Regions from separate parts of the Paenibacillus sp. FSL F4-0097 genome, predicted to be linked through region 3. Evidence: predicted binding sites of a transcription regulator. Region 3 holds the regulator's gene; each other region holds the start of a gene.

Region 1 (5,818 bases), 270 kb from region 3:
TCTACAGTAGTTGTAGCTTCTTCTGCCGCAACCGGAGCGGCTTCTTTTTTGTCTTCCTTCTTCGTGGTTTCCAGGACTTGAACGTCACGGCTTCCATCGCGGTAGATCGTAACACCCTTACAACCTAGATCAAAGGCCATTTCATATAGCTCAGCCGTCTCCTCAACCGTAAAGTCAGACGGGCAGTTCGCTGTTTTGGAAATAGAGCTATCTACCCAGCGTTGGATCGCTGCTTGCGCACGGATATGATCTTTAGCTGACAGATCCATCGAAGTTACAAAGTAGTCCGGTAGCTCTTCACCCGGATGAGCTTCCAGCCACTCTTGAGCGATTGGAACAAACTGTTCATCATAGCCAAGACGACTTTGACGGAAATATTTAAAGGCAAAATAAGGCTCAATTCCCGTAGAAGTACCTACCATTGTACCTGTACTACCTGTAGGTGCTTGTGTAATCACTGTAACGTTACGCATACCATGTTCACGAATCGCTTCGCCAACCTCTGGATACGCTTCGACTATATTTTTCATAAAGCCGCTCATTAGATATTTCTCAGTATCAAAAGCTAGGAAGGAACCCTTCTCTCCAGCAATTTCTGCCGAAGCAAGGTAGGCTTCACGAGCCATAAAGCCGTATAGCTTGTCCAGAAACTCCAACGATTCCGGGCTGCCGTAACGGATGTTCAATTTAATCATCAGCTCCGCCAATCCCATGGTTCCGAGACCCACGCGGCGTTCCTTTTTCTGATTCGCTTCATTTTCCGGGAAATGATAAGGTGTTTTATCAATTACATTGTCCAGAAAACGGACGGAATAACGTGTGGTAGTCGCAAGATCTTCCCAATCCACATCATGATTTTTCTCATCGTAGAACTTGGACAGGTTCACCGCAGACAGATTGCAGACTCCCCAGCCAGGCAGGCCTTGTTCACCACACGGATTTGTACAAATAATCGGGTTGAAATACCAGCTATTAGACATCTGGTTATAGTATTCCATGAATACGACGCCCGGCTCAGCGGATTTCCATGCCGATTCAATGATCGTACGCCACACGTCACGCGCTTTTACGGTGCGATAATGGATAACGTTTTTGCCGGCAGCTTTCCACTTGTCGAGATCGCCATCCCACATTTCGTTATATTCAGGATCGGTTGTATCCGGGAATACGAGATCCCAGTCCAGATCTTCTTTTACAGCCTTCATAAAACCATTGCTCACACATACCGAAAGGTTAGCATTAGTGACTTGGCCCATCGTTTGCTTCACGGTAATGAAGTCCTCAACATCGGGATGCCAGTCATTAATCATTAGCATGAGCGCACCACGACGGCTGCCGCCTTGCTCAATAAGCCCCGTAGTATAACTAAACAAACCGCCCCAAGATACGGAACCACTGGATGAACCATTAACCCCTCTAACAATCGCACGACGAGGACGCAATGAAGACAGGTTAATGCCCACACCGCCACCACGGGCCATAATCTCCGTCATTTCAGACAATGTCTGCATGATGCCGCCACGGCTGTCTTTTGGAGAGGGAATCACATAACAGTTGAACAATGTTAATTCTTCACTAGCACCTGCACCAGCCGCAATACGTCCACCCGGTACAAGCTTCCAATCATCCAGGATTGAACGGAATTTGCCTGCCCATTCTGCTTGAAGCTCAGGTGTCTTCTCTACAGAAGCCATCGCTGTGGATAGACGGTCCCACATTTCCTCAGGAGTTTTTTCTATATTAAGGGTCAACTTCTCAACATCCGATTTCACAAGCTCGCCACTGCGTGTCTTTACAGTTACGATTCGCCCACTGCGCTCCACAATTTCTCCGACTTCCTTAGTTGGAAACTTCGGATCATCTTTGGTCAGCACCAATACAACATCGCCTACTTTAGCATTGTTGTTGTCTGCATCCTTCCAAGCATAACGATCCAAAAATATTTTTTCACTTAGCCCTTCAAGGCGTTGCTTACGTTCCACTTTACTCAATAAAAAAACCTCCCGCATGTGTAGTAGATATTAGTTTCCGGTCCAAGGTATGGGCCCACAACAAAAACTCCCTTACCATCCTCCGCTGCTTAACAGGTGTATGTAGGAAGCTCATCTTGTCAATAACAAATACCAGCTAAGCACTCTATAAAAAATACATATTCAAGCTTTTGTCACAATATATTGTGTGCATCAGCTTTTAAACTATACCACATATTGTATCGAAGGTCTTATTCGAAAATAGAGTCAAGTTGCCGAATTATCGCAAACGTTGCTGCTTTTTCTCGCTCTTGCTCTCTTTTTTAAAGGCTATCGTGAAAAATAAGAGGTTATGAATTCTCTCGTTTACGAGCATACTACTCTTACGAATGGTGATATAAATCCGAGCTTGAGGAGGCTGCATTATGACGCAATTATTCCGTAATTCTCTACCCCAGCAAGGGGGAACACCCGCGCCGATACTGCCTGTTCCTCTTTCTTTTGACCGTAATTGGTTGCAAGATCTGGAGCTCAAACTGGAAAAGGGCGGCCCATGGGGAGACTACCGTTTATCTAAGCTTGCCGTACAAGGAGAGGAAACAGGTCTAGTAACGAGCTTCGATGAGCTGCAATGTATGAAGCATTTATCCGGCTTGTCCCCTCTTCCCCATCAGCTGGATACAGCGCATAAGGTTCTGTTCGAAATGTCAGGCCGCGCGATTCTTGCAGATGAGGTTGGACTGGGCAAGACCATTGAAGCAGGACTGGTGCTCAAAGAATATCTCGTACGCGGTCTTGTCTCCAAAGTGCTTATTCTCGTACCTGCTTCTCTAGTATTGCAATGGGTTCGTGAGCTGAATGCGAAATTCGGCATCACTGCTGTCGCTCAGAAAAAAGCCTATTCCTGGGGCAACGCCATAGTCGTCGCATCGATGGATACTGCCAAACGCGATCCGCATAAGGAAATCCTGCTGGAAAATGAATACGATATGTTGATCATTGATGAAGCTCACAAGCTGAAGAATAAAAAATCGACCAATTATCTATTTGTACAGCAATTACGCAAAAAATATTGCCTGCTGCTCACCGCGACTCCCGTTCAGAATGATCTGGGCGAACTCTTTAATCTGATCACTATACTGAAGCCGGGGCAACTTGGAAATCAGGGCGATTTTGCCTCGAATTTCGTGGTTGATAAACGCCAGCCTAAGAATGAAGGTCAACTGCGGGACGAGCTTTCGAAGGTCATGATCCGCAATCGCCGTGGTGAAGGTCCAGTTAATTTCACGAAACGAAAAGTCCGTAATATTCCCTTAGTTCTCTCCCAAGAAGAGAAAGATTTGTATAACAGTGTTACTTCCTTTGTCAAAGACCAGTATCAGGAATCCGGTGGCAATCTTAGCAGCATGCTTTCTCTGGTAACCCTTCAACGTGAGGTGTGCAGCAGCCGGGATGCCGTCTTTATCACTTTAGTTAATTTGATCAAAAAGCTGCCTGCGGATTCACCAAAAAGAGACCGGATGATGGAGCTACTACAAACCCTCCGTACCGTTAAAACAAACACTAAAGCTGAAACAACCTTAGCCCTCATTCAAGAAATGAATGAAAAGGTCATCGTCTTCACGGAATATCGCGCAACTCAAGAATATTTACTGCAGTATTTCCGTGAACATGGGCTGATGTGTGTCTCTTATTCCGGCGGAATGAACCGTGGCAAAAAAGATTGGATGATGGATCTTTTCCGCGGCCGGGCTCAAGTTATGATTGCTACGGAAGCCGGCGGAGAAGGGATAAACCTGCAATTTTGCCACCATATGATCAACTTTGACCTGCCCTGGAATCCCATGCGCGTGGAGCAGCGTATCGGCCGTGTCCACCGGTTAGGGCAAGAAAATGACGTAGTGATCTACAACTTGTCTACTCAAGGCACGATTGAAGAACATATCCTGCATCTGCTGCATGAGAAAATCAATATGTTTGAAATGGTGATTGGCGGGCTGGATGTAATCCTGGAACGTTTTGAAAAGAAGGAATCGCTGGAGAAAAGTTTATACAAAATCATGCTCGAATCCCGCTCCGACGAAGAATTGCGGCATGAGCTGGACCATATTGGTGAATCCCTCAGTGAATTGACACAGGGTATTAAAAAAGAAAGTGAGACTGCGACATGACCCTCACCGCACAGGAAGTACGCAAGCATGTGATGGACTATCTTGAAGCCACTGAATGCTCCATCATTGAGGCTTCGCCCCTTCACGTAACTGTGAAATTATCACCTAGAGCTGACAAAATGCTCACCGACCGGCCGTATTATTGGGGATTCGTGGAGCGCACAGGTGTAGATCCTGAGACCCTTTCTTTCACCTTTGTTTTTGATCCGGAAAAATACGACAGTCAAGCTGCTGTAGAGGTTCCCCCCATTGCAAATCGTAGTGCTGGCATTTTGAATCAAGTTGTCACCGGAAGCCTAACTACAGGTGTAACAAACGATGCAGAGGCCAGCGCTGACTTACTCGAATCCGCCTCCCCGGGCTCAGAAGCAGTGAATGCTCCATCTACTGACCCGGAGGAAAGTATCCTAGCCCGCTACTTCGGCATTGTGCCGGCACTCCCACGAATTGGACCCGGGATGATCCGAAGAGAGGATATTATTTACGGAAGCAAGCGATTGCAACAAATTTGGAACGCCGCTAGGGACGAAGGGAAATGCCTTTATTTATTTGAGGACCCGGGCAGCAGGCAGCGAAATACGCTTTTCTCTGCCGCTTACGAACCATGGCTTAGTGTCTGCTATAAGGTGGAGATGAGCTGCGATTTGAAACGTGAAGAACTCCATTATCTTGGCATCTCCCTAACAAAGGGAACCATCATTGATGACTTTAATGCAAAAGTTTCCACAAAAGAGATGATGCCACGCTTGCCGGAAAATGTGCATATCCAGCCTTATGAAATGACAGTAGCAGCCGCTACCGAACTATTGGAAACTCATCTAACCGCTCAGCTAGCCGAACTGGACTATACTTGGGCAGAACAGGCGCGTGAGCGGCTAAGGGTTGAGCTGGACATCATTGATGTCTATTATGGAGAGCTGTTGAAGGAGCCTGATGAAGAAAAACGCCTAGCGACACAAGAACAGTATAACCGTCGTCGCCAAGAGACCATTTGGCAATATGAGCCGCAAATCGCAGTTTCTGCGGTAACCTATGGACTGTTTCATCTGCGGAGCCTATAGAATGCGACCCTACTCGCTAAAAGCAGGCAAAAAAACAAGAGAACTTCCGCCTTCCGGCGCGACAGCAAGCAACAGCCTTTTTATAGCTTGTCCTCTACAATAAAAAGGAAGCTTATACTTTCTGATATTTCATAACAAAGAAAGGTGAACGACGCCATGAAAATAAGTGTACGGCGGAGGCTGCTTCTTGCAGGTCAAAGCTGCTTCCTCCTGCTTCTATGCATCGGACTCATCGCAACGAGCTCCGGTTCCTCTTCTGCGCTTGCCGCTTCCAGAGTAAGTGTAGTTGATTCAGTCTCACAGGATTTGATACCTGTACTGCAGATGGACATCTTACCTTCACCCGGTACGGTCCAAGAATTTGCCAAGAGTACACTGAACAAGCTCGCAGCAGAAGCTCCATTTACAGCCTGGAAGGACGCAGGAATAGAATATTATCCTCTGGGTCCAGGTACTCATAGCTGGCTTGTCAACGTTATGAAAGGTGAACAGCGGATCGGTTACATGATCATTTCCGCTACGGATCAAGGTGGTTATATGCTTAGCGAATATGGAGCTGGCACTTACGGTCTCCCCTATAGTTTATTAGAACTGCGCCAATTTTTGGTGCAGGAAG
Region 2 (5,818 bases), 670 kb from region 3:
AGCTGGCGGACGAGAAAGAGAGCCATATCGTGGTATCTTATCCCGTACGCAGCGGAGTCATTCTGTCACAGACTTTATCCAATGACCTGTTCGCTCCCAAGACAAATATATGGATTCTGGTTATGCTCGGCGTCTGTCTCCTGGTTATTGTCTTAAGCGCTATCATTACGCTGTATCTGACCCGTACCATCAGTCTTCCGGTGGAAAAACTGAAGAAGCGGATTGATAAGATCGCCCAGGGCAATTTCCTGCTGGACCGCAATATCGAATGGAACAGCGAGCTTGGCGATGTCGGACGGGGTATTAACCGCCTGTCCCAAGATATCGTAGCGCTTATGGACAGCCGGCTCGCTGACGAGAAACAGAAACAGGAGCTGGAATACCGGATGCTGCAGAGTCAGATCAATCCCCATTTCCTGTACAACACACTGAATTCGATCAAATGGATGGCTACAATTCAGAATGCTACCGGCATCGCAGAAATGACCACTTCACTATCTAGACTGCTGCGCAGCATCGCCAAAGACAACCGTAGACTGATGCCGCTGAAGGATGAGCTGAGCCTGCTGGATGATTATTTTCTGATTCAGAAATACCGCTATGGCAGTACGGTCTCTATGGTAAAGGAGATTGACAACGAGGAACTGCTAACCGGCCTAATTCCACGGTTCACGCTCCAGCCCCTGGTCGAGAACGCCATCTTCCATGGCATTGAGCCCAAAGGCAGAGGAGAAATTCTCATTAAGGTGGCCAAAAGTGGATTCGCCGATATTCTAGTTACGATTGAAGACAACGGTGTAGGGATGAAGGAAGAAGAAATCTCCACGATTCTGTCGAATCCAGGTGACGGAAGCAAAGAAATGCCCGAGAATATTGGACTCCGCAGCGTAAATGAACGTTTGCGCCTGGCATTTGGGGATAATTACGGTCTTTCGATTGAGAGTGAGTCGGGCCAATATACCCGGATGAAGATTCTTCTGCCGTTCCTGCAAAAGGAATAGAGTAGCATACCAAGCAAGGATGTGATGGAATTGATCAAGTTGTTAATCGCTGATGACGAGGCGCTGGTCTGTATCGGCTTGCAGTCCATGCTGAAGTGGGAGCAATATAATATAGAAATTGTCGGCATTGCACACAACGGGGCTCAAGAGGAAGAAATGATTGACACCCTCCGTCCTGACATTGTAATCAGCGATATAAAAATGCCAATTAAAAGCGGCTTAGAAGTTGCCAATGCGGTACGCAAAAAACACGGCCGGCTTCCGCTGTTTATCATCTTAACAAGCTACGAGGAATTCGAATACGCACGTGGAGCGATTGAAGTGCAAGCCACAGATTATCTAGTGAAGCTGGAACTGACACCAGAGGCACTTGATGCCTCCATTCGGAAAGCAATTTCCCAATTGGAGGCTTTTCAAACCCTAGACAGCTATCCCATGCTTGCTCATAGAGGCAATCTACAAGCCCAACGCGATAAATTTTTCATCCGCCTGTTCAATAACTTATTCGCAAATAAAAACCAGTACCTTCTGCAGAGAGATGATTTAAACCTTGAGCTCAAGGAACCTGCTTATCTAGTCTGCACTTGCCGTATTTTGGGACCAGACAGTGTCCCGCCCCGCGGCGATAAAATGGTTGCTCTGTGCTCAAGTACCGTCCAAATGGCCAAAGATACGCTTACTTCCATAAGACCTTGTTATGTGACCAGTCTGGACTTGCGCAATTTTGCTGTAACCCTGCCCGTCAACGGGACGGATTCACGGCAATGGATGCCTGAGATTGAAATGCTATTGACCCATATGGCCTCCATACTCCATAACTACTTCAATGTAAGGATCATCGGCGCGATCGGCTTTGCGGTCGAGGATCCTTATTTGCTGCGGGAAAGCTACCTCGCTGCGCGAAAAGCGCTTCCTGCTGCGGTTAAAGCACAGTCGTTTGTGTTTTTTGCCGAAGGAGAGTCGCTGGAGCAGGATCATCTGTTGTTTGATTTCTCCGAATTGCGTACAGAGATCCGCCGTGCTTTTGAAGAAATGGATACCCAAGCTTTATACGCCATTATCTCCAAAATGATCGAAATCTTCGACGGCCGGGCCGACCTGCTGGTTCCCGCCACTGATGCCGCCTGCAACATTCTGTATATGGCCACTTCACTACTTGCAGACGGTGAGAATATTGTGGAGCAAATTTTCGAAAATGAACCGGAGGGCTACCGGGCTATCTACCAGATGCATACGATTGAAGAGATCGCCGGCTGGCTGATCCAGTTCAGGGACGGTTGCTCGGACATCCTCTCTACCCGCAGACAAAGCTACAAGGAGCAGCTCGTCAAAAATGTCCAAGAGTATATTAAACGAAATCTCGGAACTAAGCTCTCGCTCAATCAAGTGGCGGATGTCTTCAATTTCAGTCCCAACTATCTGAGCCACCTTTTCTCCAAGGTTGCCAAGGTCAACTATGTGGAATATATCACGGAGATCAAAATCACGACAGCCAAAGAAATGATGGCACGCGGGGAAGGTCGCATCTACGAAATCTCACAGAAGCTGGGATATGAGAGTGCCTTCTATTTCAGCAAGGTCTTCAAAAAGGTAACCGGAATTTCCCCCAGAGAATACATGCAGCAACTTAAAGCAGATTCACCGCCTGACCGAAGCCTCGGAGTAAACAACCGTTCTTGAGATCAAGAGATTATTAAGAATAACCCCACTTCGCAAAAATAAAGCCAATAAATCTGCAAGGAGCAGGCTCTGTTCCTTGCAGATTTATTGGCTTGCCATCACCCTCAGCAGCATCCCTAAGTATCACCCTTACTCCTGCAATTTTTTTATTTTTATTTTTAAACTAGCAAAATGCTAATACTCCGGTCTTTCTGCCCTAAAAGCCTGCCAAAAGACCGCTTACGAGACACTTTCCCAGCTATTAAGACGGCTGTTCCCATATTGACTTTTCAACATATAGTAATTAAAATAAACAACGCACACTAAATATAGTATAGATACGATTTTTCAGTATTTAAAGCTTATCCATTCAGTTTTCATACTATTTTCAATAGTTTTTAATATTTACAGGGGGACAGACACCATGCTAGTCGCGTATGATTCAAAAACAGGAAATGTCAGACGCTTCATCAGCAAACTTAAGTTGCCGGCTGTGCAGATTGAGGAGCATATGACGATTGACGAGCCCTATGTGCTTATTACATATACCACCGGCTTTGGACAGATTCCAGAAAAGGTGTCTACTTTCTTGAAGAACAATAATGCCAATCTGAAAGGCATAGCCGCCAGCGGCAATAAGAACTGGGGCGAGCTGTTCGCGCACAGCGCGGACTTGATTGCAGATCGGTATAACGTGCCCGTTATCGGTAAATTTGAGTTATCGGGTACATTTGGCGATGTAGAACGGATTAAACAGGAGGTGAGCCGGGTTGCGGCATATTGAATTAAACAACATGTTGATGAAGAGAGACGAAAGTGGCTTCTTTCAGTTAGACAAAGATCTTGAGGCAGTAGCTGAATTTATGCGGGATGTAGAGCGCCGGAGTCTGGTTTTTGCGAATACAAAAGCCAAGGTTGATTATATGATTGAACAGGATTTCTACGAGAATTTTTACGAACAGTACAGCACGGCGGAGATTGAAGAAGTCTACCAGATTACCCACGCCTACAACTTCAGTTTTCCATCTTATATGGCAGCTTCGAAGTTCTACACGGATTACGCTGTAAAAACCAATGACCGCAAACAATATCTGGAGCATTACCCGGACCGTGTGGCGGCAGTCGCCCTTCACCTGGGACGCGGCAACGCCGATACTGCCGGGGTACTTGCCCGTTCGATGATGGAACAGCGCCTACAACCTGCGACCCCAACCTTCTTAAATGCCGGTAAGAGCCGGCGTGGTGAGCTCGTCTCCTGCTTCCTAATCGAAATGGACGACTCGCTCAATTCCATCAACTATGTGCTGAATACCTGCATGCAGTTGTCGAAGATCGGTGGCGGTGTGGCCGTCAACCTATCCAAGCTACGCTCCCGTGGTGAAACTATCAAGGGTGTTGAGGATGCTGCGAAGGGAATTATACCTGTACTCAAGCTGATGGAAGACGGCTTCTCCTATGCAGATCAGATGGGTCAGCGTAAAGGATCAGGAGCAGCCTATTACAACATTTTTGGCTGGGACGTTCTGGAATTCCTCGACAGCAAGAAGATCAATGCCGACGAAAAAACAAGACTCAAAACCCTGTCCATCGGCCTGATTATTCCGAACCGCTTTTATAAGCTGGCGAAGGACAATGAAGCGCTGCATGTATTTGCTCCTTACAGTGTGTACAAAGCCTACGGAACGCATCTCGACGATATGGATCTGGATGACATGTATGATAAGCTGCTGGCCGATCCACGTGTCAAAAAGAAGAAAGCTATGAGCGCACGGGATATGCTGACCAAAATTGCCATGATCCAGCTGGAATCTGGCTATCCATATATCATGAACAAGAGCAATGCCAATGCGGCCCATGCCCTGAAAAACGTCGGACAGATCAAAATGTCCAACCTTTGTACTGAAATCTTCCAGCTGCAGGAGACCTCAGAGATTGCCGACTACGGACAGGAGAGTACAATCCGCCGCGATGTAAGCTGCAATCTGGCTTCCTTGAACATTGTTAACGTGATGGAACATGGCAAAATCCGTGAATCCGTACATGAGGGCATGATCGCCCTGACCGCTGTTAGCGATATGACCAGTATTTCCAATGCCCCAGGCGTAGCCAAAGCAAACAAGGAAATGCACTCTGTCGGTCTTGGCGTCATGAATCTGCACGGCTATCTGGCTAAGAACAACATTGCTTATGAAAGCGAGCAGGCCCGCGATTTTGCCCGGACCTTCTTTATGACCATGAATTTCCACTCGCTGGAGAAAAGCATGGAAATCGCTGCCGCGACGGGCCGATCTTTCCATGGATTTGAGGCTTCTGATTATGCTACGGGAGCTTATTTTGAGCGTTACCTGACTACCGATTACCGTCCGGTTACCCCAAGGGTACAAGAGTTATTCGGAGATATTTATATCCCATCCCCAGCTGACTGGGAACAATTGCGGGATGCGGTAAAAGCAAATGGCCTATACCATGCTTACCGTTTGGCGATTGCGCCAACGGCCAGCATTTCCTATATCCAAAACGCCACTTCAAGCGTTATGCCGATTGTTGAGCAGATTGAGACTCGGACTTATGCTAATTCAACTACTTATTATCCGATGCCGTACCTGCGGCCGGACAATGTGTTTTTCTATAAATCGGCTTACCAGATGGACCAGTTCAAGGTAATCGATCTGATCGCGGAAATTCAGCCCCATATCGACCAAGGTATCTCGACCGTTCTGCATGTTAACAGTGATGTTTCCACCAGAGAACTGGCCCGCTCCTACCTGTATGCGGCGCATAAAGGCTTGAAGTCGCTGTATTACACCCGGACCAAAAAGCTGTCTGTCGAGGAATGCCTCACCTGCTCAATCTAAAAGGAAGGCTATAGCCGCAGAAAAGGAGATTGCAATATTATGACCGCTATCCAAGCCGTTAACTGGAACCGTCCCGACGACGATTTCTCATTGATGTTCTGGAATCAGAACATTATGCAATTCTGGACGGACGATGAAATTCCATTATCCGATGATAAAATGTCCTGGCTCACGCTCAGTGAGCAAGAAAAGGACTCCTATATGAAGGTGCTGGGCGGTCTGACACTGCTGGATACGATTCAAGGCGGAGTCGGTATGCCGCAGATTATGGAGCATGTCGAAGGCCTTCAACGTAAAGCCGTA
Region 3 (5,818 bases):
TGGACATCACTTACAATAGCTTTGTTTAGTGGTACATTTCTATTGCTGGGTATGAAGACTGGACTTAGATTTGCCGGGAACTACTGGATGAAGCATGCTGCCGCATTACCAGCGTTATTATTAATTGCAATGGGAATACTGAAGCTATTATGAGGTGAGTACATGATTATAGGCTTAACCGGAGGAATCGCATCCGGAAAAAGCACAGTGTCTGCACTGCTTGTGAACAAGGGAGCGAGGCTGGTTGATGCCGATGTGATCGCCAGAGAAGTTATGCTTCCCGGGCATGAAGTGTTGGCTGCTGCTGCTAAGCAATTTGGAAAAGAGATCCTTTTTCCGGATGGAACACTGAATAGGGCCAAATTAGGTGAAATCGTCTTTCAAGATCCGGTGGCCCTGCAAACCTTGAACAATTTGACGCATCCTGCCATCCGGCAGGAAATCAAAAATCGTATGTACAGCATGGAGCAGGAAGAGCCGAAGCGGCTTATTATTGTGGATATTCCGCTTCTTTTTGAATCAGGGCTTGAGACCCTGTTCCATGAGATTGTAGTAGTCTACGTTCCCCGTGAAGTGCAAATTACTCGATTAATGGAACGTAACAGGCTCTCTTTAGAAGAAGCAGAAGCGCGATTGAATGCACAGATGGATATTGAACAGAAACGTAATAAAGCGGACTACATCATCGACAACAGTGGCGATCTTGCGTACACTGAGCAACAGGTTGCTGTTTTTTGGGACAGGCTGGGTTTATCATGAAATGGTTACGTAAAAAAAGAGTACTGCTTCTGCTATTTGTTGGTTTTACGGCAATATTGTTTCTGAGTACAAACTGGATGTCGTGGTTTTATCCCATCCATTTTAAAGACGAGATTCGTAAGCACAGCATCACTTATGAGATAGACCCGTTTCTTGTAACCGCGATTATTCGTGTAGAAACGAACTTTAAAACTGGACGAGAATCCAAAAAAGGCGCACTAGGGCTGATGCAGCTTATGCCGGATACCGCGAAGTGGGCGCTGGAAAAGGCCAAGCTTCCAAACGTATCTATGGAAGAACTCAAGCATGAGCCTTCGGCTAATATTGAACTGGGTACATGGTATCTTTCAACTTTATCCCGTCAGTTCGAAGGCAAACGTACAGCAATTATCGCAGCTTATAATGCTGGGCCGGGAAAAGTTCAACGCTGGTTGGACGAAGGGATCTGGGATGGGACAGATGCAACCATTAAAGATATTCCCATTGGTGAAACCAGGCATTATGTACAGCGCGTTAATTATTACTATGATCAGTACACGGACATTTACAAAGAATTTTAATTTCTGCCGTGTTATGTATAAAAAGAAGTATTAAACGACTTGTAGGTCGTTTAATACTTCTTCAAAAAGCTTATGTTGGTCAGGTTATTTGTATTGACCTGCCAGTTGTTGTTCTGCCAGGGTTACAAGACGTTTAGTGATGTAACCACCGATCGAACCATTTTCATAAGAAGTTTTATTGCCTTGGTAACCATCTGGGGAAAGCGTGATTCCTAGTTCTTGGGCAACTTCGTATTTAAGTTGTTCCAAGGCACCGCGGGAATTTGGAGCTACAAGGTTATTGGAGTTGTTGCTTTGGCTCATTGCTGTTCACCTCCTCTGTTGGTAACTGTATTATGTGCCGGACTTGCCATTATCATTACAAGAAAAAAACGGTGATTTCTGGAAATAATAAAAAAGCCGTTCAAAAGCCGGATTTATAACATTCCGGGACCAATACCATTATGTAATAGGAAGTGATGAAGCTTATGAAATGCCCTTACTGCGATCACACAAATACTAAAGTGCTGGACTCGCGACCAGCGAATGAAAATAAGTCAATCCGTCGTAGGCGTGAATGTGAGCGTTGCAGCAAACGGTTCACTACTTTTGAAATGATTGAAGAGACGCCACTGATTGTAATTAAAAAAGACGGCAGCCGTGAGGAATTCAGTCGTGATAAAATACTCCGCGGTCTCATCCGTGCTTGTGAGAAACGGCCGGTTTCTGTGGAACGTCTAGAAAAGATCGTGTCCGAGGTTGAGAAATCTTTGCGCGGCATCGCCGTTGCGGAAGTGGAAAGCCAACAGATTGGTGAATTCGTGATGGAGCAGCTCTACCCAGTAGATGAAGTGGCTTACGTTCGTTTTGCGTCCGTATATCGCCAGTTCAAGGATATTAATATGTTCATGAAGGAACTCAAGGGGCTGCTGTCCAAGAGTACGGGAGAATTAGAGGGATTATAGGGTTTTGACCAGTTAGGGCGTTACAACCAATCCTAGGGTCTGTTAAGAGTGCTGGTACTGGTTTGTTTCCTCTGAGTTTTGAGCGGAGAATTTGAGTGGAAAAATGAATTTTAAAAAAAGTGTTGACATAGAGGGCGATTTTTTATATTATATAGAAGTCGCCTACGACGCTTGAGTTTATCGGAACAACTCAATTACGACCAAACTAAAATTAAAAAATGTGTGATTACATACATCTGAAATTTCAGTTTGGGGCCATAGCTCAGCTGGGAGAGCGCATCGCTGGCAGCGATGAGGTCAGGGGTTCGATCCCCCTTGGCTCCACCAAACATCATATGGACTCTTAGCTCAGTTGGTAGAGCAGTAGACTCTTAATCTATTTGTCCAGGGTTCGAGCCCCTGAGAGTCCATCCTAAAGAAACGGCAGAAATGCCGTTTTTTTGTTGTGTGCGCCCAGCATGGGCGCTATCTATAGGGTTGAAGTCCCGAATGGCGAAGGCAGTAGTAGCCATTAGCTTAAGGCAAGGGTGTCCACCGCGAGGTGGAATCTGAAGGAAGCCAGCGGCAAATCTCCGGTCTGAGGAATACGAACTTCATACAAGGCTAACGTAGGCTGGATGAGGTTGCACAACAAACCAAAGTCCATACTGCCAAAGGCGTACGAGAGTAAATGAAGCAGATAGATGGAGGGGAAGATAGCGTTCTTACCTGGGGAGATCTGTGTGATAGGCGAGTATACTTCGTAACCCTACTTGTGAGAGTAGGCTGAGTGCACAGAAGTCAGCAGACGCCATAGTACGCAAGCTGTTGCAACAGCTGCGGAAGGGCTGAACATGGAATAGGATTTATACATCCAGGCGTTCAAGATGAGCGATGAATGCAGAAAAAAATCCGAAAGGACCTGACTGAAGAAGGAAACGGTGAATCCCGTGGGGGACTTCAGCAGGGCGGAGTTCATCTTTGGCACAAATGGAAGGTATAAATCACGTAAAGAGAGGTTAAAAAAAATGTTGGAGCAACTGCTATCACGGGAAAATCTTCTGCAAGCCTTAAAGCGTGTTGAAGCGAATAAAGGAAGTCATGGCGTAGATGGGATGTCCGTAAAATCCTTACGAGAACACATCGTACAAAACTGGCAGACCTTGCGGCATGCCATAGAAGAAGGAACCTATGAACCGAGCCCCGTGCGCCGAGTCGAAATCCCGAAACCCGGTGGCGGAGGTGTTAGGTTACTAGGAATACCTACCGTGACAGATCGAATGATCCAACAAGCAATCGCGCAGGTGTTAACTCCATTGTTTGATCCAGAGTTTTCCGACCATAGCTATGGATTCCGTCCGAAAAGACGAGGGCATGATGCGGTGAGGAAAGCTCGAACCTTTATGAAAGAAGGCTATCGATTCGTAGTCGACCTAGACTTGGAGAAATTCTTTGATCGCGTCAACCATGACCGACTGATGATGAAGATTTCGGAGAAAGTGGAGGACAAGAAAGTTCTCCTGCTTATCCGCAAATATCTTCAGTCAGGTGTGATGGAGAACGGGTTAGTAACCCCGACAACGGAAGGTGCCCCGCAAGGCGGTCCACTGAGTCCGTTATTATCTAACATTGTCTTGGATGAGCTCGACAAAGAACTCGAGAAACGTGGGCACCGCTTCGTTCGTTATGCGGATGATTGCAATATTTACGTGAAAACGCTAAGAGCAGGAGAGAGAGTCAAGACAACTGTCACCCGATTCATCGAGACGAGGCTAAAGCTGAAGGTGAACCAAGTAAAGAGCGCGGTAGACCGTCCCTGGAAACGAAAGTTTCTAGGATTTAGTTTTAGTGTGGACAAAGAACCAAAGGTGAGAATTGCGAAGCAATCCTTACAGAGAGTCAAGGTTCGAATACAGGAGATATCCTCTCGAAAGAGATCGATGAAGATGGAAGAGCGAATCAAGGAACTAAACCACTACCTCATGGGATGGTGCGGTTATTTCTCGCTGGCGGATACCCCAAGTACCTTTCGAGATATGGATAAATGGATACGAAGAAGGCTACGAATGTGCCTCTGGAAGCAGTGGAAGACCCCTAGAACCAAAGTCAAAAGACTTATATCCTTAGGGGTACCTAAGGATAAAGCCTATGAGTGGGGAAATACCCGAAAAGGGTATTGGCGAATTGCAGGGAGTCCAATTCTACAACATGTATTGAATAACCAATATTGGGAAGCCAATGGATTAAAGAGTGTATTGGACAGATACAACTCCTTACGGAATATTTCATGAACCGCCGTATATCGAACGGTACGTACGGTGGTGTGAGAGGTCGGGGGCTAGCCGCCCCCTCCTACTCGATTTCCATTTATTAATTATCATTAAATCCATTAAACTCCTGAAGCATTTCGATAAATGTCTCAAGCTGTTGATTATCCCATTGGGCTATGCGCTCATAAAATATGAACTCCTTATCCTGTAACGCGTCAAAGGTTTTTTGCCGCCCAAGATCAGTGAGAGTAAGAAGTATAGCTCGACGATCGTTAGGGGAGTCTTCCCTTTTGATATAACCCAAATTCTCGAGTTGCTTGATGAGACGGCTGACTGAACTACGATCCATAGCCGTAGATTCTGCTAATACAGAGGCACTTGTTGGACCATAGGAGTACAGCCAACGAACTATATGGAAAGCAGCAGGTTGTACAGATGAATCGAAAGCGGCAGCAGTTCTGACATTTAGGGCATGCGAAGCGCTAATAAGGGCACTAATTTGTCCACCTAGCTTCAGTTCTAATTGTCCTCTCGACGTGTCTTTACGTTCAGTATTCATTGTTTTAACCACCTAACCTTGTATTTTAAAGTCATCAAACATCTATGTAGTTGACATATATCAATCATCGTCATATAGTTGATATATATCAATTATATGTTTTGGACAATACGCTGTCAAAATGAAATTGGCCCTTATGAATTCCTTATATAAAGGAGAATGTTGAAGATGACAAAGCCGATTATTGTAATTACTGGAGCTACAAGCGGTTTGGGACAACTCGTTGCACTTGAAATGGCTAAGCGAGGTGCCCATCTTGTTCTGACTGCAAGGAGTAATACGCGTTCGGAAGCAACTGAAAAAATGATAAAGGAGAGCGTACCAGCAGCCGAAATTAGTTTTTTTTACGGAGATCTATCCTCAATGAAGGATGTCACTAGGTTAGGACAAGAAATATCTAGTGTTTTTCCGAAGATAGATGTGTTAATAAATAATGCAGGGCTTCATGGGTTTGAACAGCGGATAACTGCAGATGGATTCTCAGAAATGATGGCTGTGAACTATTTTGCACCTTGGTTATTGACGCATACTTTAGAACGTTCTTTGAGAGCAGCAGGAAATGCAAAAATTATAAATGTTGCTTCGGAAGCTTCACGCCGGCATGGAGTGCTAAAGTTGCCAGAAGATTTGCTCAATACAGCTTCTTTTACTTCCAGAGGATCATCTGAGATTTATGGGAAAACCAAACTGTTAAATATTATGTTTACCAGTGAGCTTGCACGTCGATGGGCGGAAACGGGAATTAGC

The links. The regulator NrdR, encoded in region 3, represses ribonucleotide reductase genes. The targets are predictions, from matches to a motif close to AACACNATATATNGTGTT.
Region 1: MHH86_RS11065 (adenosylcobalamin-dependent ribonucleoside-diphosphate reductase) is a predicted target of NrdR. The motif match lies at 2,164-2,181, and genes of this name have one in related genera.
Region 2: nrdI (class Ib ribonucleoside-diphosphate reductase assembly flavoprotein NrdI) is a predicted target of NrdR. The motif match lies at 2,980-2,997, and genes of this name have one in related genera.

What each region holds. Positions count from the first base shown of each region.
Region 1 covers NZ_CP151965.1:2,481,967-2,487,784, reverse strand. Annotated here, with positions in the region: gene MHH86_RS11065 (adenosylcobalamin-dependent ribonucleoside-diphosphate reductase) at 1-2,009, opposite strand, end outside; gene MHH86_RS11060 (SNF2-related protein) at 2,396-4,141, shown strand; gene MHH86_RS11055 (YqhG family protein) at 4,138-5,202, shown strand; gene MHH86_RS11050 (hypothetical protein) at 5,359-5,818, shown strand, end outside.
Region 2 covers NZ_CP151965.1:1,542,973-1,548,790, reverse strand. Annotated here, with positions in the region: gene MHH86_RS06840 (sensor histidine kinase) at 1-1,001, shown strand, start outside; gene MHH86_RS06835 (helix-turn-helix domain-containing protein) at 1,032-2,681, shown strand; gene nrdI (class Ib ribonucleoside-diphosphate reductase assembly flavoprotein NrdI) at 3,085-3,444, shown strand; gene nrdE (class 1b ribonucleoside-diphosphate reductase subunit alpha) at 3,431-5,515, shown strand; gene nrdF (class 1b ribonucleoside-diphosphate reductase subunit beta) at 5,555-5,818, shown strand, end outside.
Region 3 covers NZ_CP151965.1:2,210,955-2,216,772, forward strand. Annotated here, with positions in the region: gene MHH86_RS09795 (manganese efflux pump) at 1-153, shown strand, start outside; gene coaE (dephospho-CoA kinase) at 163-759, shown strand; gene MHH86_RS09805 (lytic transglycosylase domain-containing protein) at 756-1,319, shown strand; gene MHH86_RS09810 (alpha/beta-type small acid-soluble spore protein) at 1,404-1,622, opposite strand; gene nrdR (transcriptional regulator NrdR) at 1,787-2,263, shown strand; tRNA gene MHH86_RS09820 (tRNA-Ala) at 2,515-2,590, shown strand; tRNA gene MHH86_RS09825 (tRNA-Lys) at 2,601-2,673, shown strand; gene MHH86_RS09830 (hypothetical protein) at 2,775-2,909, opposite strand; gene ltrA (group II intron reverse transcriptase/maturase) at 3,271-4,533, shown strand; gene MHH86_RS09840 (MarR family transcriptional regulator) at 4,613-5,071, opposite strand; gene MHH86_RS09845 (SDR family NAD(P)-dependent oxidoreductase) at 5,240-5,818, shown strand, end outside.